DNA from 3 places in the Nocardiopsis coralliicola genome. Region 3 is predicted to be linked to each of the others. Evidence: riboswitches for the same ligand, from Rfam matches in the RefSeq annotation. Region 3 holds a riboswitch; each other region holds the start of a gene.
The links. Region 3 has a riboswitch for thiamine pyrophosphate ahead of thiD (bifunctional hydroxymethylpyrimidine kinase/phosphomethylpyrimidine kinase). Riboswitches for the same ligand answer to the same signal wherever they lie in the genome.

Region 1 (9,339 bases), on a different contig from region 3:
ACGAGTATGACGGATAATCCGCGCCCCGGGTCCGTGACCGCCGATGCGGGCGGCCCTGCGGGCCTTGCCCGCCGACTGCGCTCCCGGCCGCGGCCCGGCCGCCGCCGAAGCGCTGGCCGGGTCCGGCCGCAGCGGTCCTGCGGGCACCGGGCGCCGCAGCCTGGGAGGCGCTCCGGTGCCGCGGCGGATCACGCCGGCGACGGGGTGCAGAGCGCCGTCCGCCCTGTTCAGGGGGCCCGCTGGGTGTGCGGGGGTACTGGAGTTCTCCGCAGCGGCGGATGCTGTCCGGGAGCGCGGGGCAGAAGGCGGGGCCAGGGAAGCCTAGCGGGGATGCGCGGGAAGTCCGAGTCCGCGCCGGTCCGGGAGCGCGGCTGCGGGCGCCCGCCGGACGTCCCGCAGCGCCCGCGGGCCTGCCGGGGCACCGGGCGCTCCCGCGCGGCACCCGGCGCCGCAGCAGCTCAGGGCTCGGGGGGCGGCCGCCGCAGCAGGCGCGGGACCACTGCGGTGGCCCGGGCGTCCTGCAACCCGATCGGAACCGAACACCCGCACGATCCCCGCGTGCGCGCTCTCCCTCCTCCCCCGGCCGCCGGCGCCAGACGCCGATCGGGACGGGCCGATCGGCCTGGGAGCACCGCCGGCAGGCGGGCGCAGCTCCGGGCTGGGAGCGGCTCCGACGACGTCAGGCAGCCGCCCCGAGGCCGTCCAGGACCTCCGCGGCGGGCAGCGCCGCCAGCAGCGCGCCGGGCACGATCAGCTTGGCCGCCCGGGTTCCGGCTCCGATGAGGACGGAGGGCGCGGCGGCGACGGCAGGGTCGACGAGCACCGGCCACTCGGCGGGCAGGCCGACGGGGGTGATGCCGCCGTACTCCATGCCGGTCGCGGCGACGGTGTCCTGCTGCGGAGCGAAGCTCGCCTTGCGGGCCCCGAGGCGGCGGCGGACGGCGCCGTTGACGTCGGCGCGGGTCGTCGCAAGGACGACGCACGCCGCCATACGCAGTTCACCGCCCCGCTTGCCGCGCACGACGACGCAGTTACCGGACGCCTCCGGCGGCACACCGTAGGCGTCGCAGCAGGCCGCGGTGTCGGCCAGCGCCGGGTCGACTTCGGCCAGCAGCACCCGGGAAGCGTCGATCCCGCCGCCCTCCAGCGCCGCCGCGACGGGCGGCGCGAGCAGGTCGGGCCGCTCCAGTGCCGGAACCGCGTCCAGTCCCCAGATCCGCTCTGCCATGCCCTGGTCGCCTCTCTCTCCTGGCCCGGCCGCCGCGCAGACGGCACCTCCGCCGCGCTGCCGGCTGCGCCGGGGCCCGCTCGCCGGCCCCGCGGCGCGGCCGCGCGGGCAGCGGCGGGGCCGGGCACACGTCCTGCACCGGCCCCGGCAGCCGGTGCCGGCTGCTGCCGGAAACCCCTCGCGGCTCCCTGCAGCCGCATTCATCAGCGGCCGGTGAACTGCGCCTTTCCCGGGCCGTTCTCGACGAAACTGCGCATGCCCTCCGACTGGTCGTCCGTGCCGAAGAGGCCGGAGAAGTGGATCCGCTCGATCTCCAGACCGGTGGCGAGGTCCGCTTCCAGGCCGCGGTCGACGGCCTCCTTCGCGGCGCGCAGCGCGGCCGCGGGCCCGCCGGCGTAGCGGGCGGCCTGGGCCACGGCGGTTCCGTACACCTTGCCGGGCGGGGCCACGGTGTCGACCAGCCCGATCGCGAGCGCCTCGTCGGCGCGGACGTGGCGGCCGGTGAAGATCAGGTCCTTGGCACGCGCCGGGCCGACCAGCCGCGGCAGCCGCTGGGTACCGCCGGCGCCCGGGATGATGCCGAGCTGGATCTCCGGCTGGCCGAGCTTGGCGTCCTCGGCGGCCACCCGGAAGTCGGCGCACAGCGCCAGCTCGCAGCCGCCGCCGAGGGCGTATCCGGTCACCGCCGCGATCACCGGCTTGGGGATCTGCGCGACGGCGGTGAAGGCGTCCTGCAGAGTGCGCGAGTGGGCCGCCATCTCGGCGAAGCCCATGCCGGCCATCTCCTTGATGTCGGCGCCCGCCGCGAACACCCGCTCACCGCCGTAGAGGACGGCGGCGGCGACCTCCGGGTCAGCCGACACGGCACCGGCGGCCGCACCGATCTCCCGCTGCATCTGCGCGTTGAGCGCGTTCATCTTGGGCCGGTCCAGCCGGATGACCGCGACTGCCGGGTGCTCGTCGTCGGTCACGACCCGGACGAACTCGCCCGTGTACTTCTCGCCCACGTACGCCGCCTTCCCTCATACCGCGCCTGCGCGCCGGAGTTCCGTCCCCGGTTGTCTACCACGCGGGGGCGAAGACGACCGCGTCGCTCCCCGTGTCCGTGGTCGCCGACAGTCTGACCTGCTCCACCGGCGGGGCGCCCCGGTCCGGCCCGGCCACCTCCAGCTCGCCGCCGTCGGCCGTGCCGTCGGCTCCGCCGGAGACCGCGAGCTCGGTTGTACCGCGGGAGCCGGCGGCCAGGAAGGACCAGGATCCGTCGCCGTCCTCGAACCAGGTGCCGGCGGCGATGTGCCGGCTGAGGTTGCTGCAGTCCCAGCCGTTGCTGCGCTGGCCGGCGGGCAGCGCCTCGGTGCCGTCGCCGCGGTCGGCGAGCAGGTGGACGCGGGCCTCGCCGCGGCCGGACTCGGCGCCGAAGCGGGTGCACACCCACCGGCCCTCCCCGCCGCCGGGCAGGTCGGTGACGGCGAACTCCCAGGCGGTGGCGGTGGCGACCGGGCTGTCCGGCGGCGGCGCGGCGCAGCCCAGCTCCGACCAGAGCTCGAAGCCCCCGGAGTCGCCGGTGAGCTCGTGCGGACCGAGGCGGCGGATCTCGGCCGGGGGCGGCGGCATGTAGCCGATGTGGGCGGTGGCGAGCCCGCCAGTGTCGCGCACGGTATAGGCCTGGCCGTGCGCCACGTCGGGCGCGCGGAGCCGCAGGATCGGGCCCTGGGAGCACTCCGACTCCTCGGGCGCCGCGACCGGTGCGGTGACGCCCTGGCCGTCCACCTCCACCGTGCTCCAGTCGGGCCCGCCGCGATCGGGTTCGGCGGTGTCGGCCTCGGTGACCCAGGGCGGCAGCAGGTAGCGGGCGGCGGCTCCGTCGGCGGTGAGGCGCAGGCCCGGCCAGTGGGCGACCCCCGGTTCCGGGGCGGGGGCGGCCGCAACGCGGCCGCCCTCGGCGCTCCCGTCCTCGGCGTAGCGGACCAGCCGCGGGGGGTCGTGCAGCAGCACAACGGTGCCGTCGGCCGCTTCCCCTCCCGCGGTGCCGCCGTCGGCGGCCCGGCGCTCATCGGCAGCCGCGCCGCTGCCGCCGAGCGCTCCGGGGACCTCGCCGGCGAAGAGCAGGCGGGCATCGGCGGTGGGATCGGGGAGCTGCTCGTCGGCGCGCCACCGGTGCAGGGCGCGGTCGAGCAGCTCCTCATCGCCGGCCCGCTCGCCGCGGGTCTCCCAGGCTGCCAGGTCCAGCCGGAAGGTCTCCCGCCACTCGTCCGCGCCGGTGCGGGCGAGCCCGTCGGCCGCGACGGGCTGCGCCGCCCCGTCCCCGGCGGGCCGGGGCGGCTCCGCTGTCGGCACGGCCAGCAGGACCGCGGCCACGGCGGCAGCGGCGGCGACCGCCGGGACCGCCCGCCGCACCGGCCGCGACCGGTGCGCGCGGACGCGGACCACGGACGGGTCGAAGGCGACCCGCTGGATGAGCGCCTCCTGGTGGCTCCGGTCGAATCCGGTCGCTGCGGCGACCGCGGCGGCGAGTTCGGCGGCCGGCGGTGTCGGACCGGCACGGGCTTCGTCCAGCACTGCTCGGGCCTCGGCGTCGGTGAGGCCGCCGGAAATGGCCAGGGCGTAGGCGGCGCGGTCGGCCCGGCTGAGCCGGAGCAGGGCGCGCAGGAGCATGTGCTCGTCGGTGCCGCCGCCGAGGGTGCGCATCTCCAGCGCACCGTGCCCGCGGCGGGGGCGGCCGCGCAGGGCGCGGCGGACGACGGCGAGCCGGGCGCCCTCTTCGGTCGGCGCGCGCAGCGGCCAGCGCCGGCGCAGCGCGGCCGACGCGGCGTCGAGCACGTTGGCGGGCAGGGCGGCGTCACCGCGCTGGTCGAGGCGGATCAGGTAGCCCAGTCGCGCCAGATTCCGCCGCGGCTCGCCGTTCGGCACCATGTCCACCCCTCGCCCGCCGAGTATCAACTCACGGCGATCATCCGTGTGCATACCGTTGCCATGAGGTCGGGAGTCTATGCCCCCCTTTCACACCCCCGGTGCGAGACGGGGAAATGCGGATGTACGCCCCGGATGCGGTGGTTTCCGACTGTTCGACCCGGCCGCGCCGCCCTGGCGCCCGAGGCCGCGGCGGCGCCGGCGAGCCCCGCGCAGTCGCACACTGCGGTCGGCCCCGACCCGCCGGTCGCGCCGCCGGGGAGCACCGCCCCCCGGCCGCCGCGGTGGCGCTCCCGGCGGCGGCGTGCGCGCCGGCGCCTCTCCGGCGGGGCGGGCCGCGGCTATCGGACCGGAGGCCGATAGCGCCGGGCCCGACGGGACCGGTTCTAGGTGAAGAGCAGCCGCCAGGTGCCCGCCCAGAGGGAGACGGCGTGGGCCGCGGCGATCAGGGTGAGCGCGCCGGCCACGAGCGCGGTGTCGGCGCCGCGCCAGACGCTGGTGCGGGCGCGGGTCCGGGGGCCGGTGCCGAAGCCGCGGGCGTCCATGGCGGTGGCGAGCTGGGTGCCGGTCCGCACCGCGCGGACGAGCAGGGCAAACGCCATGCCGGCGAACCGGCGCACAGCAGCCGCAGGCGAGCGGCCCGGGTCGAGGCCCCGGGCACGGCGCGCCAGGGCGAGCGTGTGCCACTGCTCGGCCAGCAGCGGCACCATGCGCAGCGCGGCCAGCACCCCGATCGCCGGTCGCTCGGGCAGCCGGAGACGCTGGACCAGGGCGTCGGCCGTGTCGGTGGGGTCGCTGGTGAGCGCCACCAGCACGCCGGGCAGCGCAATCGCCATCAGCCGCACGGCGAGGCCGAGCGCCACCTCTGGCCCGCTCTCGCCGAAGACGAGGTTGACCAGCCCGACCGATCCGGCCGCCAGCAGCAGCGGCAGCAGCACCGTGAGCGCCCGCCGCGCCTCCAGTCCGCAGAACGGCAGCAGGACCGCAACGGCCGCCAGCACCACCGCCGGAGTGACCGGGTCGATCGCGGGCACCAGCCCCACCGCGATCAGCAGGGCCGCCACCAGCTTCGCGGCCGGGTTCCGCCGCGCGATCACCGGGCACCTCCCGCTGCCAGCGCACCCTGCCCAGCGGCCGGCCCGCCTGCACACGGAACAGCGCAGGGCAGACTCCCCGGTGGCGTGCGGCCGGTCGTTGCGTCGGCGCCGACTCCGGCAAACCGGGCAGCGGCTCGGCCGCGGGCATCCGCAGCCCGGGAGCGGACCGCCGGCACGGCGCTCCGGCTGCGCCGCGCGCTCATCGGGCGCCTCCGCGGCCCGCGGGCGCGGAGGACGCCGGCGGAGCGGGCTCGGCGGCGGGGCGGACGCGGCCGCCCTCCACCCGGAGAACGGTGTCGGCGAAGGGTCCGAGAAGGCGTTCGTCGTGGGTGGCGAGGACGACGCCGCAGCCGCCGCGGCGCAGTGTGTCGAGAAGGGCGACCAGTTCAGACCAGGTGGCGGCGTCCTGGCCGAAGGTGGGCTCGTCGAGCAGCAGCACTTCGGGGGCGTGGTCGGGGTCGGCGGACAGCGCCGTGGCCACCGACAGCCGCCGCTTCTCCCCGCCGGAGAGCGTGAACGGGTGCGCGTCGGCGAGGTGATCGAGGCGCAGGCGCTGCAGGAGCGCGTCGGCCGACGCTGCGGCGCGGGACGCCGGCAGGCCCCGCCGCAGCGGCGCGAACTCCAGTTCCGCGCGCACCGAGGCGGTGATGAACTGGTCGTCGGCGTGCTGGAACACGGTGCCCACGTGCCGGGCGAGCCGGACCGCGGGCCACCGGTGCAGGTCGCGCGGGTCGGCCTCCGCCAGCGCGCCGCGGGGGCGCACCCGGCCGCTGTCCGGTCGGGCGAGGCCGCCGAGCAGCCGCAGCAGCGTTGACTTGCCCCCGCCGTTGGGCCCGGTCAACGCGGTGACCGCGGTGCCGGCGGCCGCAGCGTCAGCACCGCGGAGGACCGTGGCGCGGCTTCGCTCAGTGCCGCCGGGCGCGCGCGGCGCGCGTGCCGCAACCTGCTCGGCGTGCAGCAGCGGCGCGCCGACGCGTCCGGGCGAGGCGGGGGCCGACGGCTCGCGGCCCGGCACCCACACGCCGCGCGCCGCGAGCGCGGCACCCTGCCGGGCGAACACCTCCGCGGGCGGGCCGTCGGCACTCACCCCGCCACCGGGATCGACCACTACGACACGGTCGACCAGGTCGGCGACGTCGGCCACCCGGTGTTCGACCAGCAGCATGGTGGCGTCGGATTCGGCGGCGATCCGGGCGAGCAGGCCGCGGACCAGGGCGGCGCCGTCCGGGTCGAGGTTGGCGGTGGGCTCGTCGAGCAGCAGCAGCCGCGGCTGCAGAGCGAGCGCACCGGCGGCGACCAGGCGCTGCTTCTCGCCGCCGGAGAGCGCCGCGGTGGAGCGGTCCGGCGGGTAGGGGAAGCCGACGGCGTCCAGCGCGGCGGCGGCGCGGGGGCCGATCTCGGCAGGCGGAACGGCCAGGTTCTCCAGGCCGAACGCGACGTCGTCGCCGGCCCGGGCCATGACCAGCTGCGCCTCGGGGTCCTGGGCGACGAGCGCCGCGCCGCGGCCGCGGCGCGGCGGTGCGCCGTCGACCTCGACGTCCCCTTCCTGCTCACCGCCGATCGCGCCCTCGGATCCGGTCAGCCCGGCGAGGGCGTGCAGCAGCGTGCTCTTGCCGGCGCCGGAAGGGCCGAGCAGCAGGACGCGCTCGCCCGGTTCGATCGCCAGGTCGACGCCGCGCAGCGCCCAGCCGGGCCGTCCGGCGTGCCGCCAGCCCCAGCCGGTGAAGCGGACCCGCGCGCCGGCGGATGCGTTGGCCGGCATGCCGCTCACCCGTGTGCTGAGGGGAAGGGGGCGAGCGCGCCGGCGCGGGCCAGGGCGGTGGCCAGCAGCCTGCTGCCGACGCCGCCGATGGCCGCGGCGCTGGCCACGACCAGGACGGCGTAGGCGCCCATGAAGGAGAGCGGCCAGTCGGCGTAGGAGAGCGTCAGGTCCATGGCGACCGGCACCAGGCCGGCGGCGGCGCCGGCGAGCACGGCAGCGCCCATCCCCCATCGGCGGTACCGGCCGGCCAGGAAGACGAGCTCGGGCAGGAGCCCCTGGAGCAGGCCGGACACGATCACCATCACGCCCCAGGACGTACCGAGCAGGGCGGAGACCGTTGCGGCGGCGACCGAGGTGAGGATTCCGGCACCGGGCTTGCGGAGGATGAGCATGCCGAGGACCCCGGGCACGAGCCAGATGCCGTACAGCACCGCCTGGGCCGGCGGGAAGAAGAGGAACAGCGGCGCGGTGGCCTGCCAGAGCATGCCCCAGAACCAGAACACGACGCCGACGGCGACGCCGAGGACTGCGGCAACAACGATGTCGACGGTCCGCCAGCGCGCCCCCTGCGGGCGGGCGGCGGGGGTGGAGGTGGTCACGATGGGTCCCTTCGCATCCGTGAGAACACGAGAGGGCTCGGCCGAGAGCGCCCGGAGGGCGGATAGCACGACTTCCTTCGCTGGCATGATCCAGATCAGGTGTCTAAGGGTCTGCGGTCGCACCGCACTCTCAGCGCCGAAGCGCTCCCCTGTCGGTTACCTCCACCCTAAGCCCGCCCCACCGCCGATGCCACCCCTGATCCACACGATCCACCCCACACGGCGCGCACAGGATGCATTCGGTCGAAACCGCGCTCCATGCCCTCGGTACCGCGGCGAGGGAGGCTCCGCCGGCGGTCTTATCGGCCCTGCCCCGCCACTCCTGGCCGCCGTGTGAACAAGGCTTCTGCTGGCCGGGGCTGGGGCGCAGGCATGACCAGCAAGGGCGGCTTCGCCGGCGGATTCTTCGCTCTGTTCCGCCGCTTCAGACACGGCGTGCAACCAGAGTGCTGCTGGCTCCGGGGCTGGGGGCGGATCAGGCCGAAGGCTCCCGCATCCCTCCAGCCGGCTGGCCGATGGTCATTGCGTCGGACAAGCGGAGAAGCGGCAGTGACGGCAGGGGTGAACAGGGGCCGCAGGTGGGCGCGAGGGACTGGTGTGACTACAGCGCCGGGAGAGGCCGCAGGCTCCCGCACGGGGGCAGTCGGGTGGCGGGCTGGTCGGTGCGTCGGACAAGCCAAAGACGGCAGTGACGGCCAAGGTGGGCGGGGCCCGAGACGGCGGCCGGGCGGCGGCTGGTCGCGGGGCGGGCGTGCGGGGCGGGTGTGACTGGTGTGAATAGCGGGGTTGCAGGGTCGGCGGCAGGCGGACCCGGTGCGGGCGGGCGGTTCGCGAACCGCTGGTAACACCTCACCGGCGCCACGACTGCCACCTTTTCGCGGGCCGATGCGCGGAAAACCCTGGGGGTGTGACCGTTCCGCGGCCCATTCACCGGACCAGTTTCACTCTGCGTGACGACATATCGGGCGAATCTGGGCGCTGATCACCGCGGGCGGGCGGGTGTCCGGCTTGGGGGGCCTACGCGCAGGAGCGCGGCGCGTTCCTTTTCCGCGGGCCGAGGGGTCACTCCTGCCTCAAACCGACCAAAGCACCCAATTCGTCGCCGCGACTCGCGCCTTTTCGCCGGCCTGGCCGCGGAAAAGGCGGGTGTGCGGAAATCGGACATCGACACGCTGTGTGACCTGGCGTTGCGCAGGTCAGCGTGGAACGGAATCGGGCTCTGCGCGCCGGGTCCACAGGGGGAGGGTGTCTCTTGCTAGGTCCGGGTTTGCAAGGCCCCCGTCATTGCGTCCGTTTCATGGCATTTGTCCCCCACCCCTGCTCCGCGACCATCCAGACACCCGGCCGACCCGCCCAGGCCCCCTCCCTCGCCGTCGCTGCCGCTTTTGCGCTTGTCCGACACAAAGAACACCGGAAAGCCGGCTACCGAGAAGTGGGAGCACCTGCCCCGCGAACAGCAGGAACACTGGTCGCGCAGCGGTTCCGAGCGGTGGGACAGGGCGAAAGTCTGTCGGCGAAGCCGTCCTTTGTCTTGATCCCTTGCACCCCGGCCCCGCGACCCCGCAGCGGCGCTGGTCGCTCGCCGGCTCCGCAGCGACGGAACAGAGCAAGAAGACCGCCGGCGAAGCCGCCCTCGGCCTTCCTCCGCCAGCCCCCTACGCCGCATGCACCGGCACCCGGCCGGAGAACGCGGGCGGGCCGCGCCGGAGAGGCGCGGCCCGGGGCCGTCAGCGGAGCGGTACG
Region 2 (9,339 bases), on a different contig from region 3:
AGACCGCGCTGCTGATGGACCTGCGGCTGCCCCAGCCCCGCGGCGGTGTCGCGTTCGGCTACGTGCTCCCGCTCAGCGCCCGCAGTGCCCTGGTGGAGTACACCGAATTCACCCGCACGGTCCTGGACGACGCGGGCTACACGGCTGCGCTGCGGCACTACACCGGCGACGTGCTGGGCCTGGAAGGGGCCGCTGTCACCGCGGTCGAGCAGGGCGCCATCCCGATGACCGACGGCCGCTTCATTCCCCGTGCAGGGCGCCGCGTGTTCCGCCTCGGCGCCGCGGGCGGGGCCACCCGGCCCTCCACCGGCTACACCTTCAGCGGCATCCAGCGCCAGGTCGCCGCGGTGGCGCGCGCACTGGAAGAGGGGCGCACGCCGGTGCCCCCGGTGCCGCACCGCCGCCGGCACCTGGCGATGGACGCGGTGCTGCTGCGCGCCCTGGACGCGGGGCGGGTGCGCGGCGACGCGTTCTTCGCCGGACTGTTCGCCCGCAACAGCATGGTCGACGTGCTCGACTTCCTCGACGGGCGCACCACCCTCCGCCGCGAGCTCGCCATCGGGGCGACCACGCCCGTCGCGCCCATGGCTGCCACCGTGGTCGAACGCCTGCTCGGCCGGCCCCGCTGAGGCGCCGCCCGCCCGATTCCTTGAAGGCTCGCCCCGCGCTGGGTCATACCAGCGGGCAGCGGTGCCTGGGGCGGGGCGTGTCCCGACCTCCCGGGAACGCACCGGTGCCAGCCATAGAGTGCACGAGCATCCGTTATCCTCTTGAAAATCGAGTAGATCGAGTTTCGAGGAATTGGAGTCCCGATGGTCTCGGCCACGTTCGGGCTGTTCGCCGCCTCCCACGCGGTCCTCTGCGCGGCGCTGCTCGGCGCGGCGCGAAAGCAGCGGTCCTGGTGCCTGCTGTTCGCCGGCGTGGTCGCCGCAGGGCTGGTCTACGACAACGGCATCGTCGCCCTGGGGGCCGCCATCGGCGAGGGGGCGCTTCTGGAGGGGCTGAACTACCCGCGTTTCGTGGTCCACGCCCTGTTCACGCCGCTGCTGGTGATCACCGCGGTGGGTCTGGCGCGGCGCTCCGGCGCCCCGTGGGCGCAGGGCAGGGGAGTGCACGCCGCCTTCTGCGCGGTGGCCGCCGCGCTCGTCGCCTACGGAATCGGCTTCGAGGTCGCCGGCCTGGAACTCGTGCCGCAGACCGAGGGCGACGCCCTCCGCTACTCCGGCGCCGAGGCCGCTCCGCCGGTCCCGGCCGCCGCCGCGATCCTGATCGTCATCGGGGTCGGCCTCGCCCTGGTCCGCAGAGGAGGGCTGGCGCTGCTGCTCGGCGCGGCCGCGATGTTCGCGGCGGCCGCCGCTCCCAGCGCGCCGATGGCGCTCGCCAATCTCGGCGAAGTGGCCCTGATCGCCGGATTCGCAATCACCGGAACCCGCCGGCCGCCCGCCGCGGCGCTCCGCTCCGCGCCCGGGTGAAAAATTCGAGGGGCAGCCGCCGATTTCCGCCGCCTGCGCTGGCATTTCCCAATCGGACGCGATAGTGGGATTGCCAGGTGCGGGGCGGACTGTGATACACGTTCTGTGACCCCGCGGGGGCCTTCGGTAGAGGGCTGAGATCAGGCTGGCACCGCCTGGAACCGTTGAACCTGATCCGGTTGACACCGGCGTAGGAAGCGAGGACCGCAGATGGCTGCGCGCATTCCCGAAAAGCCCCGCCCCACTGGAAATCCGGCCGGCGAACCCGACTCTGAGCGGTATGCGTCGCATTCGCTCGCCTGGGTCGAGGACTCGGAGCACGGGATCCGCGTTCCGGTCACCGAGATCGCACTCGACGACACCTCCGGGCGCCCCAACGAACCGGTCCGCGTCTACCGCACTGCCGGTCCCGGCAGCGTCCCCGAGTACGGACTGCCGCCGCTGCGCGCGCCGTGGATCGCGGCGCGCGAGGACACCGAGACCTATGCGGCGCGGGGCCGCCGGCTCGCCGACGACGGCCGCGCGGCCGCGCGGCGGGGCGCCCCGTCCCAGCAGTGGCAGGGGCGCCGCGCGGCACCGCTCCGCGCAAAGGCCGGTGGCACGGTCACCCAGATGCACTACGCGCGGCGCGGCATCGTCACCCCCGAAATGCGGTTCGTGGCACTGCGCGAGCAGTGCGACGCGGAGCTGGTCCGCAGCGAAGTCGCCGCGGGCCGGGCGATCATCCCGGCCAACGTGAACCACCCGGAGTCCGAGCCGATGATCATCGGCAAGCGGTTCCTGGTGAAGATCAACGCCAATATCGGCAACTCCGCGGTCACCAGCTCGATCGCCGAGGAGGTGGCCAAGCTCCAATGGGCCGCCAAATGGGGCGCGGACACCCTGATGGACCTGTCGACCGGAAACGACATCCACACCACCCGCGAATGGATCATCCGCAACGCGCCGATCCCGGTGGGCACGGTGCCCATCTATCAGGCGCTGGAAAAGGTCGACGGCGATGCCAATGCGCTGACCTGGGAAATCTATCGCGACACCATTATCGAGCAGTGCAAGCAGGGCGTCGACTACATGACGGTCCACGCCGGGGTGCTGCTGCGCTACGTCCCGCTGACCGCCGAACGGGTGACCGGGATCGTCTCGCGCGGCGGGTCGATCATGGCCGGCTGGTGCCTGGCCCACCACGAGGAGAACTTCCTCTACACGCGCTTCGACGAGCTCTGCGCGATCTTCGCCCGCTACGACGTCGCCTTCTCACTGGGCGACGGGCTGCGGCCCGGGTCGATCGCCGACGCCAACGACGCCGCCCAGTTCGCCGAGCTGGACACCCTAGCCGAGCTGACCCGCCGGGCGTGGACCCACGACGTCCAGGTCATGGTCGAGGGGCCGGGGCACATCCCGCTGCACCAGGTGCGGGAGAACGTCGAACGGCAGCAGGAGCTCTGCGACGGCGCCCCGTTCTACACGCTGGGGCCGCTGGTCACCGACATCGCCCCCGGCTACGACCACATCACCTCGGCGATCGGGGCCACCGAGATCGCCCGGTACGGCACCGCGATGCTGTGCTACGTCACGCCCAAGGAGCACCTCGGGCTGCCCGACCTCGACGACGTGCGCACCGGGGTGATCACCTACAAGATCGCCGCGCACGCCGCCGACATCGCCAAGGGCCACCCCGGGGCCGCGGCGCGCGACGACGCCCTGTCGAGGGCGCGGTTCGAGTTCCGCTGGCGCGACCAGTTCGCGCTGGGGCTGGACCCCGAGACGGCCGAAGCCTTCCACGACGAGACACTCCCCGCGGAACCCGCCAAGACGGCGCACTTCTGCTCGATGTGCGGGCCGAAGTTCTGCTCCATGCGGATCTCCCAGGACATCCGCGACGCCTACGGCGCCGCGGGATCCGCCGACGTCGCGGCGGGTATGCAGCAGAAGAGCCGCGAGTTCCTCGAGTCCGGCGGGCGGGTCTACCTGCCCGACCCCGCCCCGGCCGCGAGCCGGGGCGAGGCAGGGCCGCCCTAGGCGCCGCTCTCGGGCAGAGGCGCCCCGGCCCTCCTCAACGGCGTTCGTCCGCGAGGGGGCCGCAGGCGTCGACGGCCCGGCGCCACGCACGGGCGTCGTCCCACAGTGCAGCCGGGGGTTCCGCGGGCGCGAAGAGCCACATGCGCTGCTCCGCACCGGAGACCCGGCCGTCGATGACGCTGCGGGCCGGCGCGGGGACCTCGTCGCCCAACTGGTGCCAGGTGTAGTCGAGCGGGCCCAGCAGGTCCATCAGGCGCTCCTCGACGCCGCGGCCCGGGAGGACCTCGCAGAAGACCCAGGGGCGGAACGTCTCCAGGGCGGCGAGGCCCCCGGCGATGACGTCGGGCTCGGTGGTCTCGGTGTCGATCTTGACGACGGCGGGGACGGTGCCGGTGCGCGCGCACCACGCGGACAGGGTGTCCACCCGCACGCGGATCCGGCCCGCCTCGGGGCGGAACCCCGCCGCGAGGGAGTTCGACGCGTCCGAGGTCGAGGACAGCGTGAACGTGGCGCCGCCGGTGCGGTCCGCCAGCGCGAGCTCCGCCACGTCGACCGGGAGCCGGTTGGCGTCCGCGATGGCGCGCGCGGTCTCCGCGATGTGCGGCGTGGGCTCGAAGGCCCGGACCGGGCGCCGGCTGCGCGCCGCCGCGAGCAGCCCGTACACGCCCACGTTCGCGCCCACGTCCAGGACGGCCCCCGGGCCGGCGTGGTCGAGCGCGGCGAGGAAGCACGCCAGCGTCTCCGGCTCGAAGCCGGCGAGCCCGTCCTGTTCGAGCTTGCGGGGCACCCACAGTCCGGACGGAGCGGTGACGGACAGCGCCGCGGGGCCGGTGTGTCCTCCCGCGGCGCGCCGGGGGAGGGCGAGGGTGAAGCGGCGGGTATCCGGCGCCTGGTCCGGGGCGGTTCCGCCGAACCGCGCGGACAGCCCGCTGCGGGCCTTCCGCACTGCGCGCCGAAGCGCCGGGTGCCGCCGGACCAAGCCGCGGATCGGGTTCGCATCCACAGGAACTCCCGGAGTCGAGGGGCGTCTTCTGCGGGGGATCTGCGGTGCCGCGGGCACCGCGCCCCCACTCTGCCCCGGTGCCCCGGCCCAGTGCCCGCCCCGCACTGACGTTTCCGGTCCCGATCACCGAGGTGTCATCCGCTGTCCACGCAGAGTGCCGGGCGTGCCGCCGGCTGCGGGGGCGTGCGCCGGCACCCGGGGGACGCCCCCCAGGGCGGCGAGGGCCGAGGGCTCAGGGGCGCTCCGGCGGGCGGGTGGCACCCCCGATGCCGAGGGCCCCGCTCGGGCACAGGCGGACGGCTCTGCCCGCGGCCGTGCGCAGCTGCGCTGGAGGATCCGGCAGGAGGACCGCGACCAGTCCGTCGTCTCCCTGGTCGAAGACGCCGGGGGCGGTGAGGACGCAGAGCCCCGCGCTGACGCAGACGCTCGTGTCGGCGGTGATGTGCATGGCTTCCTACCAGGTGACGGGCAGCTCGTGGACGCCGTACACGAGACCGCCGTGCTTGTAGGGCAGCTCCCCGGCCGGCGCGGCGGCCTGCAGGGTGGGGATGCGGGCGAACAGGCTGGACAGGGCGATCTCCAGCTCGGCCCGGGCGAGGTTCTGCCCGAGGCACTGGTGCACGCCATAGCCGAAGGCGACGTGGTGGCGTCCGCCGCGGCCGATATCGAGCCGCTCCGGCTCGGGAAACACCCCGGGGTCGAAGTCGGCCGCGGCGAGCAGGGCGATCACCCCGTCGCCGGCGCGGATCGCGGTACCGCTGAGCTCGGTGTCTTCGGCCGCGACCCGGGAGGTGACCAGGTCGGCGATGCTGAGGTAGCGCAGCAGCTCCTCGACGGCGCCGGGGAGCAGGCCGGGGTCCGACCGCAGCGCGGACAGCTGGCCGGGGTGCTTCAGGAGCGCCAGAGTACCCAGCGCGATCATGTTGGCCGTGGTCTCGTGGCCGGCGTTGAGCAGCATCAGGCACATCATCAGCAGCTCGTCCCGGCGGAGCTCGCCGGCCGGTTCCAGCTGCTCGGCGGCGAGCCTGCTGAGCAGGTCGTCGCCTGGTGCGCGCTGCCTGCGGGTGACCAGGCCGTCCATGTAGGCGCGGAGCTCGCCCAGCGCGGACGCGAACTGCTCCGCGGTGCTCGTCCGCGACAGCGCGATCGCGCTCTTGCTCTGGAAGAACGCGTGGTCCTGGTAGGGCACCCCGAGCAGCTGGCAGATCACCAGCGACGGCACCGGGAGGGCGAACGCCTCGACCAGGTCCGCCGGCGGGCCGGCGGCGAGCAGGCCGTCGAGCTGCCGGTCGACGGCGGCCTGGATGCCGGGCCGCATCGCCTTGATCCGCTTGACGGTGAACTCCTGGATGAGCATGCGCCGGTAGAAGCCGTGCTGCGGCGGGTCCATCCGGACGAACGGCGGGTTCTGCAGGACCTGCTCCTGGCCGGGGAAGAACGCCGGGAAGCCGGGACGGGTGCCGTCGGCGCTGAACGCCGGGCTGCTCAGCACGGTGCGGACATCTTCGTACCGGGTCACCAGCCAGGCGGTGCCGCCCAGGGGCAGGGCCGCGCGGGCGACCGGAGCCTCGGCGCGCAGCCGGGCGTACTCCGGTGGCGGGGTGAACGGGCACTGCCGCGGGATCGGAAAGCTCCCGATGCCGGTGCCTGCGGTCGGGGACATCAGTCCTCCCGAATAAGTGAAGGATAACCCTCCGTTTTTCTTGTGGCGGTACGGTAACACAATCGGAGAGACTTCCTCCATATAGCGAAGGGGTGAGTGCAGGGTGGCCGAGAGCACGGACGGGCTCCGGGCGGACGCCCGCCGCAACCGCGAGCAGATCGTCGCCGCGGCCCGCGACGTCTTCCTCGAGCAGGGCGTCCACGCGCCGCTGGACGAGATCGCCCGCCGCGCCGGCGTCGGCATCGCCACCCTCTACCGACGGTTCCCCGACCGCCACGCGCTGATCTGGCAGGTCGCCCTGGACAACATGGAGGTGTTCAGCGCGGAGCTGGACCGCGCCACGGCCGAGCACGGGGCGGCGTGGCACGCGCTCATGCAGCTGGTGCGCCGCCTGGTGGAACGGAGGGTCGGCGTCTTCACACCGGTCCTGGCGCCGGAACTGGAGGAGGAGATGCGCGGCGCGGGGGGCGCCGGAACACTGAAGGAGCGGCGCAACCGGCTCCTCGAGCGGGTGGAGCAGCTGATCCGCGATGCCCAGCGGGAAGGGCGGGTCCGCCGCGGCGTGACCCCGATCGACATCGTGGTCGGCGTCGTCAAGCTGTCCCGCCCGCTGCCGGTCGTCGGCCCGGAGCTGAACGAACTCCTCATCAGCCGCCAACTGGAGCTGTTCCTCGGCTCCCTCCGCGCCGTGGACCTGGACGCCTCCGCGCCACTGGGCGAGACCCCTCTCACCCTCGACGACGTCGACCGCTACCTCGCGTCACCGGACTAGGGCGTGTCGCCCCAGGGCATACCGGGCGGGCACCTGTCCTGCCGCCCACCGCCCTGGCACGCCCCTCGATGTGTTCCCCGGGCGCCGGAAGGGGGCCGTGCTGCACGCGGACGCGGACACGGCCACCCATGGCTGCACCCGCGGCATCGCGCGGCGCGGCGGCCTGGAGATCCGCAGCCGCACGGAGGCAGCGGAGGACCCGGAAGCCCCGGGTCCTCCGCCTCGCCGGGCAGGGGCAGCGCAGTGGTGCCGCCGTCAGCGGGGGCCGGCTACCGGGCGGCCTCGGGAGAGGGCGCCCGGTAGCCGGCCGGGCGGTGGCGGGCGATCGGGTTCTGCAGGGTGCCGACGAGCTGGAGGGCTCCGGCCGGGTCCTGCAGATCCACCATCTGCTTGTTGTTGCGCAGCTGGAGGCGGTTTAGGCAGGAGAGGGCGAACTCGTCGGTGAACAGCGAGTCGCGCTCGAACCGGTCGGCCAGCTCGGGGACGGAGTCCTGGTAGCCGGCCACGCACTGGGCCACGACCGCCCAGAAGTCGTCCTCGCCCAGTACGCCCTGGTCGGCGAGGATCCCGTTGAGGAACCGCAGGAAGCAGTCGAAGACGTCGGTCAGCAGCGACAGCAGCCGCATGTCCTCGGGGACCTCGGCGCGGATGCGCTCCACCGCCGGCGGCAGGGGAGAGTCCGGGCTCATCACCGCGATCTCTTCGGCGATGTCCTTGAGCAGGACGCGCTGCGGGACTCCGTCGCGCAGGACCAGGATGACGTTCTCGCCGTGCGGCATGAACACCAGGTCGTGGGCGTAGTAGGAGTGCAGCAGCGGCACGAGGTAGGCGTCGAGGTAGCGGCGCAGCCACACGGCCGGCTGCAGCCCGGACTCCGCGATCAGCGCGGCCGCCAGCGAGCTGCCCTCGGCGTCAGTGTGCAGGAGCGAGGCCATCGTCGCCAAGCGCTCGCCCTCCCCGAGCCGCGGCACCGGGCTCTCGCGCCACAGCGCCGCGAGCATCTTCAGGTACGGCGACCCCTTCTGGGCGGCCCGCGCGTAGTGGTCGGAGCGGTAGCCCACCGCGGCGCGCTCGCGCAGCACCTCCACCCGCGTCGACGCCAGAACCGGATCGCCCGCCACCAGCTCGGCGAGCCAGTCGTTGATGGCGGGCGTGGCCTCCATGTAGTCGGCCGAGAGGCCGCGCAGGAATCCCATGTTCAGCACCGACAGCGCCGTCTTGACGTAGTGCCGCTCCGGCGCGGAGGCGTTGAAGAAGGTCCGGATGGACTGCTGGGCCAGGTAGTCGTCGGGGGCGTGGCCCAGGCACACCAGGTCGCGGCGGGCCACGTCGGCGGCGAAGGTGACCGCCAGGCGGTTCCACCACTGCCACGGGTGCACCGGGATCAGGTGGTAGTCGGCCGGGTCCAGGCCGAGGTCGCGGAGCTGGCCGTCGAAGGACGCCAGCACCTGGGGTCCCAGCTCGTCGAGGAGCAGGCGCTCCCGGTCGGTGTCGGCCGAACACGAGAAGCGGGAGTGCTGCCGGCGTGCCGCCACCCAGACGAGGCGGACGCGCGAGGAGGTCTCCGGGGCGAAGGCCGCGTACTCCGCCGCGCCGAAGCCGAGGCGCCCGTTGTTGGCCACGAAGCAGGGGTGCCCCTCGGTCATGCCGGCCTCGATCTCCTGGAACCCGGCGCGGGCGAGCTCGGCGGCGCTGCGCTGCCGGCCGGCCATGCGGTAGGCGCTGCTGGCCAGCGTGCTGGTGATCTCCTCCAGGTAGAGGGGCAGGACCTCGCCGCTGATACCGAGCGACCGCTGCAGGTCCAGGATCAGGTCGAGGACGTCCAGCGGCAGCTCCGTTCCGGTGCTGTCGGTGCGCCGGATGCTGTCGGCCTCGATGCTCCAGTGGTCCAGCGCCCGCTTCCGGGCCGCGAACCGGTAGTGCACGCTGCCGTCGTCGCTGCTGACCCGGTAGTGCCCGGCGCCGTCCGGAGCGGGCTCCAGCAGCCGCTCGTGGGAGAACTCCGCCAGGGCCTTGCGGACCAGGAGGCGGTTGGCGCGCTCCCACCGCTGCGGGGTCAGGTGCGCGGCTGCGTCGTGCGGCGCGGCGCCGTAAGGGCGGGTGGCGGAGCGGGGGTCCTGCTCGCCGCTGAGGTCCTGAGCGCTGACGCTCATCGCGGGTCCCTTCCAGTGGTCGGGTCGGGTGCTGTGGCGGTGCGGAACTGCTCGCGGCTGCAGAAGCTGAGCAGGGCCTCCTTGCCGTGCAGGGCCACGGTGCGGTCCACCTCGAAGCCCACCGCGGCGTTGAGCGCGTGCACCGGGCGGTTGCGCGCGTCCGGCTCGACCACGACCCGGTCGGTGCCGGGGTCGGCGAAGGCCAGTTCCATCACCGTGGTGATCACGGCCCGGGTGAACCCGGAGACCGGGGCGTC
Region 3 (9,339 bases):
TGGCTTCGCCGTCCGGCACGCCCTTGACGTCGTAGGCCCAGCGGCGGGCCACCTTGATGGCGGTCTCCACCGCCTCGGCGCCGGTGTTCATCGGCAGCACCCGCTCCTTGCCGGCGAGGTCGCCCAGCGCCGACACGAACGGAGCGAACTGGTCGTTGTAGAACGCGCGGCTGGTGAGGGTGACCCGGTCCAGCTGCTCGTGGGCGGCGGCCAGCAGCTCGGGGTTGCGGTGGCCGAAGTTCATCGCCGAATAGCCGGCGAGCATGTCGAGGTGGCGCCGGCCCTCGACGTCGGTGACCCACGCGCCGTCGCCCTCGGCGATGACCACCGGCAGCGGTGCGTAGTTGTGGGCCGATCGCTCCTGCGCAAGCGCGATGTGCTCGGACGCTGAGACGGGGGGCCGGGAGGGGTCGCCTCCGGTGGCCCGGCTGCCCAGAACGCGGGTGTCGCTCATCCAGGTGTCCTTCCGATCAGCATTGATCGATTCCGCTGTGTGAATACCCCCGGGCCGCACCCCCGAAAGCAGCGCGGCGACCCCCAGCAGAAGAACAGACCCCCCAGAGGCCTGCAAGGGCCCCGTGGACACGGCGGCGCGCCCCCAACGCCGTCAACCAGCGGTTCCGGGGCCGCTCCGCAGTGCCCGCCTCCGCGGTCCGGCCCGGCGCGGAACGCCGCAGGTACCGGTCGCGTTAGCGTCGGAGAGGGCGCCGGCCGCGGCCCTGTCCGCGCCGCCGTGTCCGTGCACGTGCGGCTGCAGCCCGAGCACGGGCCCTGCACCGCACCTCCCAGGGGCGGCTGTGCACATTCTGCGGCGGCTGCCGCCGATCGCCACCGCCCCCTGTCCCGCGCGGCGCCCGGAGCACTGCACCGCGCATCCCCCGATCCAGCGAAGGCACACCATGGAACACGCCTCCAGCACCCCGCCCGGGCACCCGGGAGGAGCGCCCGCCGGCGCCCCCGCCCCGGCTCCCGCGGCTCCGCCCGGCGCCGCGGGCACCCGCCGCCGCACGCCGGCGCGCACCCCGATCGGCACCCACGCATTCAACGTCGTCCGCGGCGGGCTGATCGGAACGGCCGAGGTCGTTCCGGGGATCAGCGGCGGAACGGTGGCGCTGATCGTCGGGGTGTACGAATCGATCATCACCTCGGCCGGGCATGTGGTCTCCGGCATCCGGCACACCGTCACCGACGGCATCCGCGGCCGCGGCATGGGCGCGGCGGCGGCCGAGTTCCGCCGGGCCGACTGGGGCACCGTCGCAGCGGTCGCCATCGGCATGGTGGCGGCGGCGATCGTCGCCGCCCGCGTCGTGGCGCCGCTGGTGGAGGCGCACCCGGAGCACTCCTACGGCCTGTTCTTCGGCCTGGTCCTGGCCTCCCTGTGGGTGCCCTACACCGCCGCCGGCGGCCGCTGGCGGCCTTGGCACTACGCCGTGGCGCTGGCGGCGGCCGTCGCGGCGTTCTTCGCGACCGGCATGCCGCCCGCCCAGGTCGAGCCGACCCCGATCGTCGTCGCCGCGGCCGCGGCCATCGCCGTCTCCGCACTGGTCATGCCGGGCATGTCCGGGTCGTTCATCCTGCTCACGCTCGGCCTCTACACGACCACCATGGCGGCGCTCAACGAGCGCGACCTCGGCTACATCGGCACCTTCCTGCTCGGCGCGGCGATCGGCGGCGCACTCTTCGTGAAGCTCCTACAGTGGCTGCTGGAGCACCACCGGATGATCACGCTGGTGGTGATGACCGGCGTGATGGCCGGCTCGCTGCGGGCGCTGTGGCCGTGGCAGGACGCCGACCGCGGGCTCTCCGGGCCCTCCGCCGACGCCGGCACCACGGTGCTCTTCGCCGCCGGCGGCTTCTGCACCGTCGTCGTGGTGCTGCTGCTGGAGCACGCGGTCAGCAGGCGCAGCGCCCCGCACGTCCCCGACTGGGACGCCGACGGCGGCTCCGGAGCTCCCGGCTCCGCCGCCCCTGGCCGCGGCGGGGGCCGGCATACCCGCCCCGCATCCCGGCGGTGAGCCGGGGGATGGCACTGTAGGAGCGGCCCGCGCGGATGTGACCGCAGCGGGCCGCACAACCGCATACGGCGCGGGGTGCCGGTGCCAGCACCGGCTGAGATGACACCCGTAGAACCTGCACTAGCTCGCACTAGCGAAGGGACGCCATGGGCTCCTTTACCGTTCTTTCCATCGCCGGCACCGATCCCAGCGGGGGCGCCGGCGGCCAGGCCGACCTGAAGACGTTCTCGGCGCTGGGCGCCTATGGCACCAGCGTCGTCACGGCGCTCGTCGCGCAGACCACGACCGGCGTCGCCGAGGTGCTGCCGGTCCCGCCAGCGTTCATCAAGCGCCAGCTGGCGGTGCTGCTCGACGACGTCCGGGTGGACGCCGTCAAGATCGGCATGCTCGGCGACGCGGACGTCATCGCCGCGGTCGCCGAGGTGCTGGACTCCTACCGCCCCCCGCACGTCGTCCTCGACCCGGTGATGGTGGCCAAGAGCGGCGACCGGCTGCTCGCGGAGGAGGCGGTGGCGGCGCTGCGCGAGGTCCTGCTGCCGCGGGCCGACCTGGTCACCCCCAACCTCCCCGAGGCGGCGGACCTGCTCGGGGAGAAGGAGGTCGGCGATCTCGCGGCGATGGAGGAGCAGGCGCGCCGGCTGCTCGCCGCGGGCGCGCGGCGGGTGCTGCTCAAGGGCGGGCACCTGGACGGCCCGGAGTCGGCCGACCTGCTCGTGGCGGACGGCGCAGCGGCGGTGCCGTTCACCGCGCCGCGGGTGGCCACCCGCAACACGCACGGCACCGGCTGCACGCTGTCTTCGGCGATCGCCGCGCTGCTGCCGCAGCGCCCGGACTATCCGGCCGCCGTCGGCGCAGCGAAGGAGTACCTCACCGGCGCGCTGCGCCGGGCCGACGAGCTCGGCATCGGCCGCGGAAACGGGCCGGTACACCACTTCCACGCGTGGTGGTGATGGTGCTGCAGGCGTGTGCAGCAGCAGCGGTGCAGCGCCGGGAGCCCTCGAACGGCTGGGCGCCGCCCGCAGTGCGGACGGCGCCCAGGGGCGGTGTGCGGCCGAGGCCGCGAACGGCAGCGGTCAGCTGCCGGTGCCGCTGACCTCGCGGTCGGGGTGGCGCCAGTCCGGGTTCGCGAAGTACTTCTTCGTCTCCACCACGATGACGCTGCCGAGGATGACCAGGCCGATCAGGTTCGGAACGGCCATCAGCCCGTTGGCGACGTCGCTGAACGACCAGGCGAGGGTGAGCTCGGTCGTCGCGCCGACGTAGACCACCAGGACGAACAGGATCCGGAACGGGAAGACCGCCTTGCGGCCGACCAGGTAGTCCAGGCACCGCTCGCCGTAGTAGGACCAGCCCACCAGCGTGGTGAAGGCGAAGAACATCAGCGAGATGGCGACGATGTAGCCGCCGAACGGCGCCAGGCCGGGCGCGATGTCCCCGAACGCCTGGCTCATCGCGTCGTTGGTCATGATCGCGCCGTCATCGGCGTTGCCGGTCTGCCAGACGCCGCTGACGATGATCACCAGGCCGGTCATCGTGACGACGATGATCGTGTCGATGAAGGTCTGCGTCATGGAGACCATCGCCTGCCGCACCGGCTGCGCGGTCTTCGCCGCGGCAGCGGCGATGCCACCGGTGCCCAGGCCGGACTCGTTGGAGAACATCCCGCGGGCCATGCCCTGCTGCATCGCGATGATGAACGCGGCGCCGGCGAAGCCGCCGACCGGCGCGGTGCCGGTGAAGGCGTCGCTGAAGATCAGCCCGAACGCCGCCGGGATGGCGTCCACGTTCACCACGAGGACCAGCAGGGAGGCGAGCACGTAGGCGATGATCATGAACGGCACGACGCCGGCGGCGAACCGGCCGATGCTCTTGATTCCGCCGAGGATGACCGCGCCCACCAGCAGCACGAGTACCGCACCGGAGAGCCAGGTCGGCACGCCGAAGGTGGAGTCGAGCTGCCCGGCGACGGCGTTGGCCTGGGTCATGTTGCCGATGCCGAAGGAGGCGATGAACCCGAACAGGGCGAAGAGGGTGCCCAGCACCAGCCCGACCTTCGCCCCGAAGCTGCCGGGGCCGAACTTCTCAGCGAGCCCGTGCCGCAGGTAGAACATCGGGCCGCCGCTCATCTCCCCCTTGCTGTCGGGGCGGCGGTACTTCACGCCGAGGAGGGCCTCGCTGTACTTGGTGGCCATGCCGAGGACGCCGGTGACCCACATCCAGAACAGGGCGCCCGGACCGCCGACACCGATCGCCAGCGCGACACCGGCGATGTTGCCGACGCCGACGGTGGCGGCGAGTGCGGTGCTCAGCGCCTGGTAGTGCGAGATATCGCCCTTGGCACTGCCCTCTGACTCGGTCCGGCGCACCAGCGCGAGCCACAGGGCGTGGCCGAGAACGCGGAACTGCAGCCCGCGGAGCCGGATGGTCAGGTAGATGCCCACGAAGAGCAGCAAGGGGATAAGGAACCACGGGCCCCAGATGAAGCCCGAAGCACCGTCGAGAATGCTTTGTAGTTGGTCCATGTGTTCGCGGTCCTCGTTGGTTGTTCCAGGACGCGGCGCTCGGCCGGTGCCGGGGGGAGGGTTCCGGTGCCGACGCACCCCTGTGGCGCCCTTCGCGGGTTCGGACGCGCGCCGATTCAGGGTGCAGGCCAGGATTGCACCGGTTCATTACATGCGTGTCACTATTCCACCCCGGCCGCACAGCCCGGGAACGTTCGCTCCCGGCGCGCCGTTCACCGGCGCACCCGCCCGTGCCGCACGCCGCGCGCTGCGCTGCCGGCCGTCCGGCGGGCCCGAGGCGGCGCCGGGGCGGGCGCCGCGCTCACGCGCCGGCGTCTCCGCCCGATTCCTGCGGCGCGTGGGAGAGCGCCAGCCGGCTGAGCGCCGCGGCGGCCTCCGCCGGGTCGGCGCCGCGCCCCACGGCGATGCCGAGCAGGTAGGCGGTGAGTGGCGCCGCCGGCCGCGCCACCGAGTGCGCGGCGTCGCGCGCGAGGTCGAGGATGCGGTCCACATCGGCCTTGGTGGCCTCCTCGTCCAGGCCGAGTTCGGCGCTCACCTCGCGCGCCCATTCCACCAGTGTCACGGCAGCCTCCCGGTGTCGCCCGTCGCAGTTGCTCCGGCGATCCTAGGCGCGCCCGGTGGATGGCGCCCGCTGCACGCGGTGCCCTGGTGTGTCGGCGCGGCGGGACCCGCGGAACCTGCCGACTCGCTCACCGCAGCCCGGCCGAGGCGCAGGGCGCGCCGGGAAGACCGCGGGTCCGGAGCCGCAGGAAGCCGGCCGTACCCGGTGCGGCGCGCTGCCGTCCACGGGCGTGTTGGGTGGGTGGCGTCTGTCGCGAGCGGTGTCGGCGGTGCACCCGCCGCACGGCCGACGAGGGAGTCGGGACGGGTTTTCCCTGTCGGGGAGGGGAGAACGCCGCGAGGGGCCGCGCCCGGGCGGTGCGCAGCAGGACCGGTGTCCGCCGAACACGCCCGAAGCGGGCTCCGCGCCCCCGGCGTCCCGAGGGCGGCGGCGGGGGCGTTAGCGTAGCCCGGGCGGTCGGACCGGCCCGGCACCCTTCCGCGTCGGCCGGGTGGTCCGGCCGTACCCGCCTCCCGCAGTGCGGCCGCGCCCCGCTGCAGGCCGCGGAGCCGGTGCACCGGCGTCCGCTCCCCCGCTGCCCGCGGCTCTGACCGCCGAGGAGGGGGCTGCCTCCCCGCCCTGCTCCCCTGCCCCATCCGCCCCGCGAACACCGGCGACCCGGCGGCCGCGCGGCAGCGGACTGCGGCGGGCGACCGGGTCGCGGGGCCGGCGGCGCCGCGGGCCGCCGGTGGATCAGATCGCGGCGGCCACCGGCGCGGCGACCTCGGCGAGAACCTCCTCCAGCCGATCCAGGTGCGCCTGGATCCACGGCAGCCGGGTCGGGTCGTCAACGGCCAGGGCCGCGTAGCGCTCTGCCTCGGTCTCGCCGTAGAGAAGGCTGGTGGCGACCCGCATCCGCAGCGCATCGGTTCCCTCACCGAACTCAGCCGCCGGCAGCACGCCCAGGCCGTGCCGCTGCAGCAGCAGGCCGGTGAGCTCGGGGCCGGTGGTGATGCCGTGCTCAGCGGTGAGGCGCTCGCGCAGCGGCTCGAAGTCGGGGTAGAGGTAGAACGCCGCCTGCGGCGCGGCGACCTCGGCCCCTGCGGCGGCGAACCGGTCGGCGACGGCGCGGGCCACCGTGCCGTGCAGGCGGCGTGCTCGGTCGACGTACCCGGTCAGCTCGGCCGGCTCGGCGAAGGCCACGGCGGCGGCGCGCTGCACCGGACCGGCCGGACTGGACCAGATTTCGCTGGCGATGCCGAGCAGCTCAGCGCGGATCCGCTGGCCGATCGGGCCCTCCGGCAGCCGGGTGACACCGAGCCGCCAGCCGCCGAGCGCGAGGCTCTTGGACAGGCCGGAGGTGATGACGGTGCGCTCCGGCGCGAACTCCGCCGGGCTGTGCACCGCGGTCGCGGGGTCGTGCACCAGGTCGCGGTAGATCTCGTCGGAGATGACCACCAGGTCCAGGGCGCGCGCCACATCGGCGAGGCGGCGCACGGTGTCCTCGGGGGCCACCGTGCCGGTCGGGTTGTCGGGGAGGGTGACGATGACGGAGCGGACGTCGCGGCCCTGGCTGCGGGCGTCGGCGACCGCTTCGGCGAGCAGGTCCGGCTGCGGCACCCCGCCCTGGCCGCGCGCGGTCGGCACGAACAGCGGCTGGTGGCCGGCGAGCCGGCTCTGCGCCGCGTAACTGACCCAGCTGGGGGCGGCGATGGCCGTGTCTCCGCCGATGCTGAGCAGCAGCGCGTACAGCAGCGGCTTGCTGCCCGGCCCGGCGGCGACCAGGTCGGGGTCGGTGGGCAGGCCGCGGCGGCCCCAGTAGCCGGCGGCGGCCGCGCGCAGCTCAGCGCTGCCCGCGACGGGTCCATAGGCGTTGTCGGCGCCGCCCGCCGCGAGGGCGTCGCGCATGCTCGGGTGGACGGGAAGCCCCGCTTCTCCGAAGCCCAGCGGCAGCACCGGCAGCCCGTGGCGGCGCTTCTCGGCGAGGGCTTCGTTGACGGCGAGTGTCGCTGATACGGCGACGGTCATGGAGAGATCAGCTCCGCATACGTCCAGGTGGCTGGCGAGGCGAGGTGAGTTCCTGCGCCTCTGTGACTCAAGCCTGCCCCGTCTATGCCATCAGTACAAGCGACTCTTAGCGATGCTCAGCGTAAGCTATTCGCATGCTCGACCTGCGGCGACTCCAACTGCTCCGCGAATTCGCGGTGCAGGGCACCATCGCGCGGGCCGCGGATGCGCTGGGATATACGGCATCCGCGGTCTCGCAGCAGCTGTCCGCACTGGAGCGGGAGGTCGGCGCGCAGCTGCTCGACCGCACCGCGCGCAGTGCCGAACTCACCGAAACCGGCCGGCTCCTGGTGGAGCAGGCGGAGCAGATCCTGGCCATGGTGGAGGCCACCGAGGCGGTCCTCGCCGAGCAGCGCGGCGCCGTGACCGGGCCGGTCACCGTCGCCGCGGTGCCCACCACGGCGGTGGCGTTCGCACCGCGGCTCGCCGAGAGCCTGCGCCGCTACCGCCAGATGCAGCTGATCCTGCGCCAGACCGCGGAGTCAGCGGGGGTGCGGCAGGTGGCGGCGGCCGACGCCGACATCGCCCTGATCGACGACTGGACCGGCCGGTCCCCGAGCGGCGGCAGCGCCACCATCCGCCACGAGCACCTGCTGCGCGACCCGCTGGTGCTTGCCGTGCCCGCCAACCACCGGCTGGCCGACCCGGAGCGGCCGGTGCGGCTGGACCGGCTGCTCCACGAGTCGTGGATCGCGGCGCCGCGTGGCGAGCCGTCGCGCACCGGCACCGACGCGCTCCTCGCCGACGTGGGCGGCGCGCCGTCGGCCGCCTGGGAGTTCGAAGGGCTGGGCACCATCCTCAGCCTGGTCTCGCGCGGTATCGGCATCGCGGCGGTGCCGGCGCTGGCGCTGGCGGGGGGCGTGGGCGGCCTGGCGTTCCGCCGGCTGCCGGCGGATGCACCGTCCCGCGACGTGTACGCCGCGGTCCGCGCCGCCAGCGTGCGCCGCCCGGCGATCGCCGTCACCCTGCGGGCCCTGCGCTCCGCCGCCGAGGACGTCCAGCGCGACGTGGCGGCCATCCTCGACAGCGCCGCATCCTGACCGCGCGGAAACCGGACCGCTGCGCTGCGGCGGCGCCGGTTCCGCGGCTGCGGCCTCAGCCCTTCTTGCGCCGCCGATCGAGCCGGCGGCGGAGGCGCCGGGCGACGAAGCGCGCCCGGTCTCGGTCTTCTCGGCAATTGAACCAGCGGGCGAACGCTTCGAGGCGCGCCCTCTTCGCCTCGGCCAGTTCGCTTTCGAGGTGCTCGACCCTCTCCTCTAGGACCCGGTGGGCGCGATCGAACTCGCTGAGACGCCCGTGGTGCGTCTCGGCTTCCGTTTCGGCCTGCTGCAGACGGAGGGCCACGTGATCCACGTACGCCGCTGCGTCCATCCGGCCAGTCCCCACGAACCACACACAAACGGTCTTTCCGCCCACATCACACATGCATCGGATCGTGACGCAAAAATCACGGAAAGTAGTTAAAAGGGTTCGACCGAAACCCGCCGCCGGGCTGCCCGGGTGCGCCGCCGTGAGCAACGTCGGGCAGCCCGGCGGCCGGCTCCGCGCAGTGCGCGGGGCCGGCCGCCGCTTCGGTGCATCGGGGCCCGGCGGTCAGACGCCGACCGGCTCCCGCTCCGCTGCGGCCGGGTGCGAGCGTGCGGGCTGCTGCGGAACGGCCGGCCGCGGGAGTCCGCGGGGGCGGACCGCCCGGTAGATCTCCTCGAAGCGGTCGAGCGAGCGGCGGTGGTCGTGGGTCAGCGCGATCTCCCGGGAGGCCGCGCCCATCGCCTCGCGGCGGCGGCCCGACTCCAGGACCGCCAGCAGGTGCCCGCTGAGCGCGTCGACGTCGCCGGGCGGGTAGAGGTAGCCGTTGCGGCCGGACTCCACCAGGTGCGGCAGCGCCAGCGCATCCGCGGCGACGACCGGCAGGGCCGTGGACATCGCCTCCAGCGTCGCGATGCTCTGCAGCTCGGCGACGCTGCCGATCGCGAACAGGTCGGCGGCCACGTAGACCAGCGGCAGCAGGTCATCGGGCACGAACCCGAGGAAGTGCACCCGGTCGGCGACGCCGAGCTCGTCGGCGAGCGCCTGCAGCCGCTCCTGGCGCTGCCCGGTTCCGGTGAGCGCCAGGTGCAGGTCGCGGTGCTCGTGCACCGCGGGCAGCGCACGGATCAGGTCGTCGATCCGCTTCTCCTCGTCGAGCCGGCCGACG

Region 1: linked by a shared signal. The riboswitch ahead of ACYVGT_RS26295 (ECF transporter S component) and the one ahead of thiD (bifunctional hydroxymethylpyrimidine kinase/phosphomethylpyrimidine kinase) in region 3 are both predicted to bind thiamine pyrophosphate.
Region 2: linked by a shared signal. The riboswitch ahead of thiC (phosphomethylpyrimidine synthase ThiC) and the one ahead of thiD (bifunctional hydroxymethylpyrimidine kinase/phosphomethylpyrimidine kinase) in region 3 are both predicted to bind thiamine pyrophosphate.

What each region holds. Positions count from the first base shown of each region.
Region 1 covers NZ_BAAGXT010000063.1:10,869-20,207, forward strand. Annotated here, with positions in the region: gene ACYVGT_RS26270 (YbaK/EbsC family protein) at 680-1,228, opposite strand; gene ACYVGT_RS26275 (enoyl-CoA hydratase/isomerase family protein) at 1,432-2,235, opposite strand; gene ACYVGT_RS26280 (hypothetical protein) at 2,291-4,141, opposite strand; gene ACYVGT_RS26285 (energy-coupling factor transporter transmembrane component T family protein) at 4,525-5,235, opposite strand; gene ACYVGT_RS26290 (ABC transporter ATP-binding protein) at 5,435-6,997, opposite strand; gene ACYVGT_RS26295 (ECF transporter S component) at 7,003-7,599, opposite strand; TPP riboswitch at 7,652-7,757, opposite strand; gene glgP (alpha-glucan family phosphorylase) at 9,324-9,339, opposite strand, start outside.
Region 2 covers NZ_BAAGXT010000004.1:192,400-201,738, reverse strand. Annotated here, with positions in the region: gene ACYVGT_RS05370 (lycopene cyclase family protein) at 1-629, shown strand, start outside; gene ACYVGT_RS05365 (hypothetical protein) at 813-1,472, shown strand; TPP riboswitch at 1,577-1,687, shown strand; gene thiC (phosphomethylpyrimidine synthase ThiC) at 1,683-3,491, shown strand; gene ACYVGT_RS05355 (FkbM family methyltransferase) at 3,526-4,494, opposite strand; gene ACYVGT_RS05350 (ferredoxin) at 4,727-4,942, opposite strand; gene ACYVGT_RS05345 (cytochrome P450) at 4,949-6,157, opposite strand; gene ACYVGT_RS05340 (TetR/AcrR family transcriptional regulator) at 6,261-6,929, shown strand; gene ACYVGT_RS05335 (IucA/IucC family protein) at 7,199-9,082, opposite strand; gene ACYVGT_RS05330 (GNAT family N-acetyltransferase) at 9,079-9,339, opposite strand, start outside.
Region 3 covers NZ_BAAGXT010000003.1:55,375-64,713, forward strand. Annotated here, with positions in the region: gene rocD (ornithine--oxo-acid transaminase) at 1-454, opposite strand, end outside; gene ACYVGT_RS03655 (DUF368 domain-containing protein) at 900-2,015, shown strand; TPP riboswitch at 2,077-2,174, shown strand; gene thiD (bifunctional hydroxymethylpyrimidine kinase/phosphomethylpyrimidine kinase) at 2,162-2,965, shown strand; gene ACYVGT_RS03665 (alanine/glycine:cation symporter family protein) at 3,089-4,537, opposite strand; gene ACYVGT_RS03670 (DUF6457 domain-containing protein) at 4,839-5,099, opposite strand; gene ACYVGT_RS03675 (pyridoxal phosphate-dependent aminotransferase) at 5,832-7,106, opposite strand; gene ACYVGT_RS03680 (LysR family transcriptional regulator) at 7,241-8,185, shown strand; gene ACYVGT_RS03685 (hypothetical protein) at 8,241-8,516, opposite strand; gene ACYVGT_RS03690 (glycosyltransferase) at 8,739-9,339, opposite strand, start outside.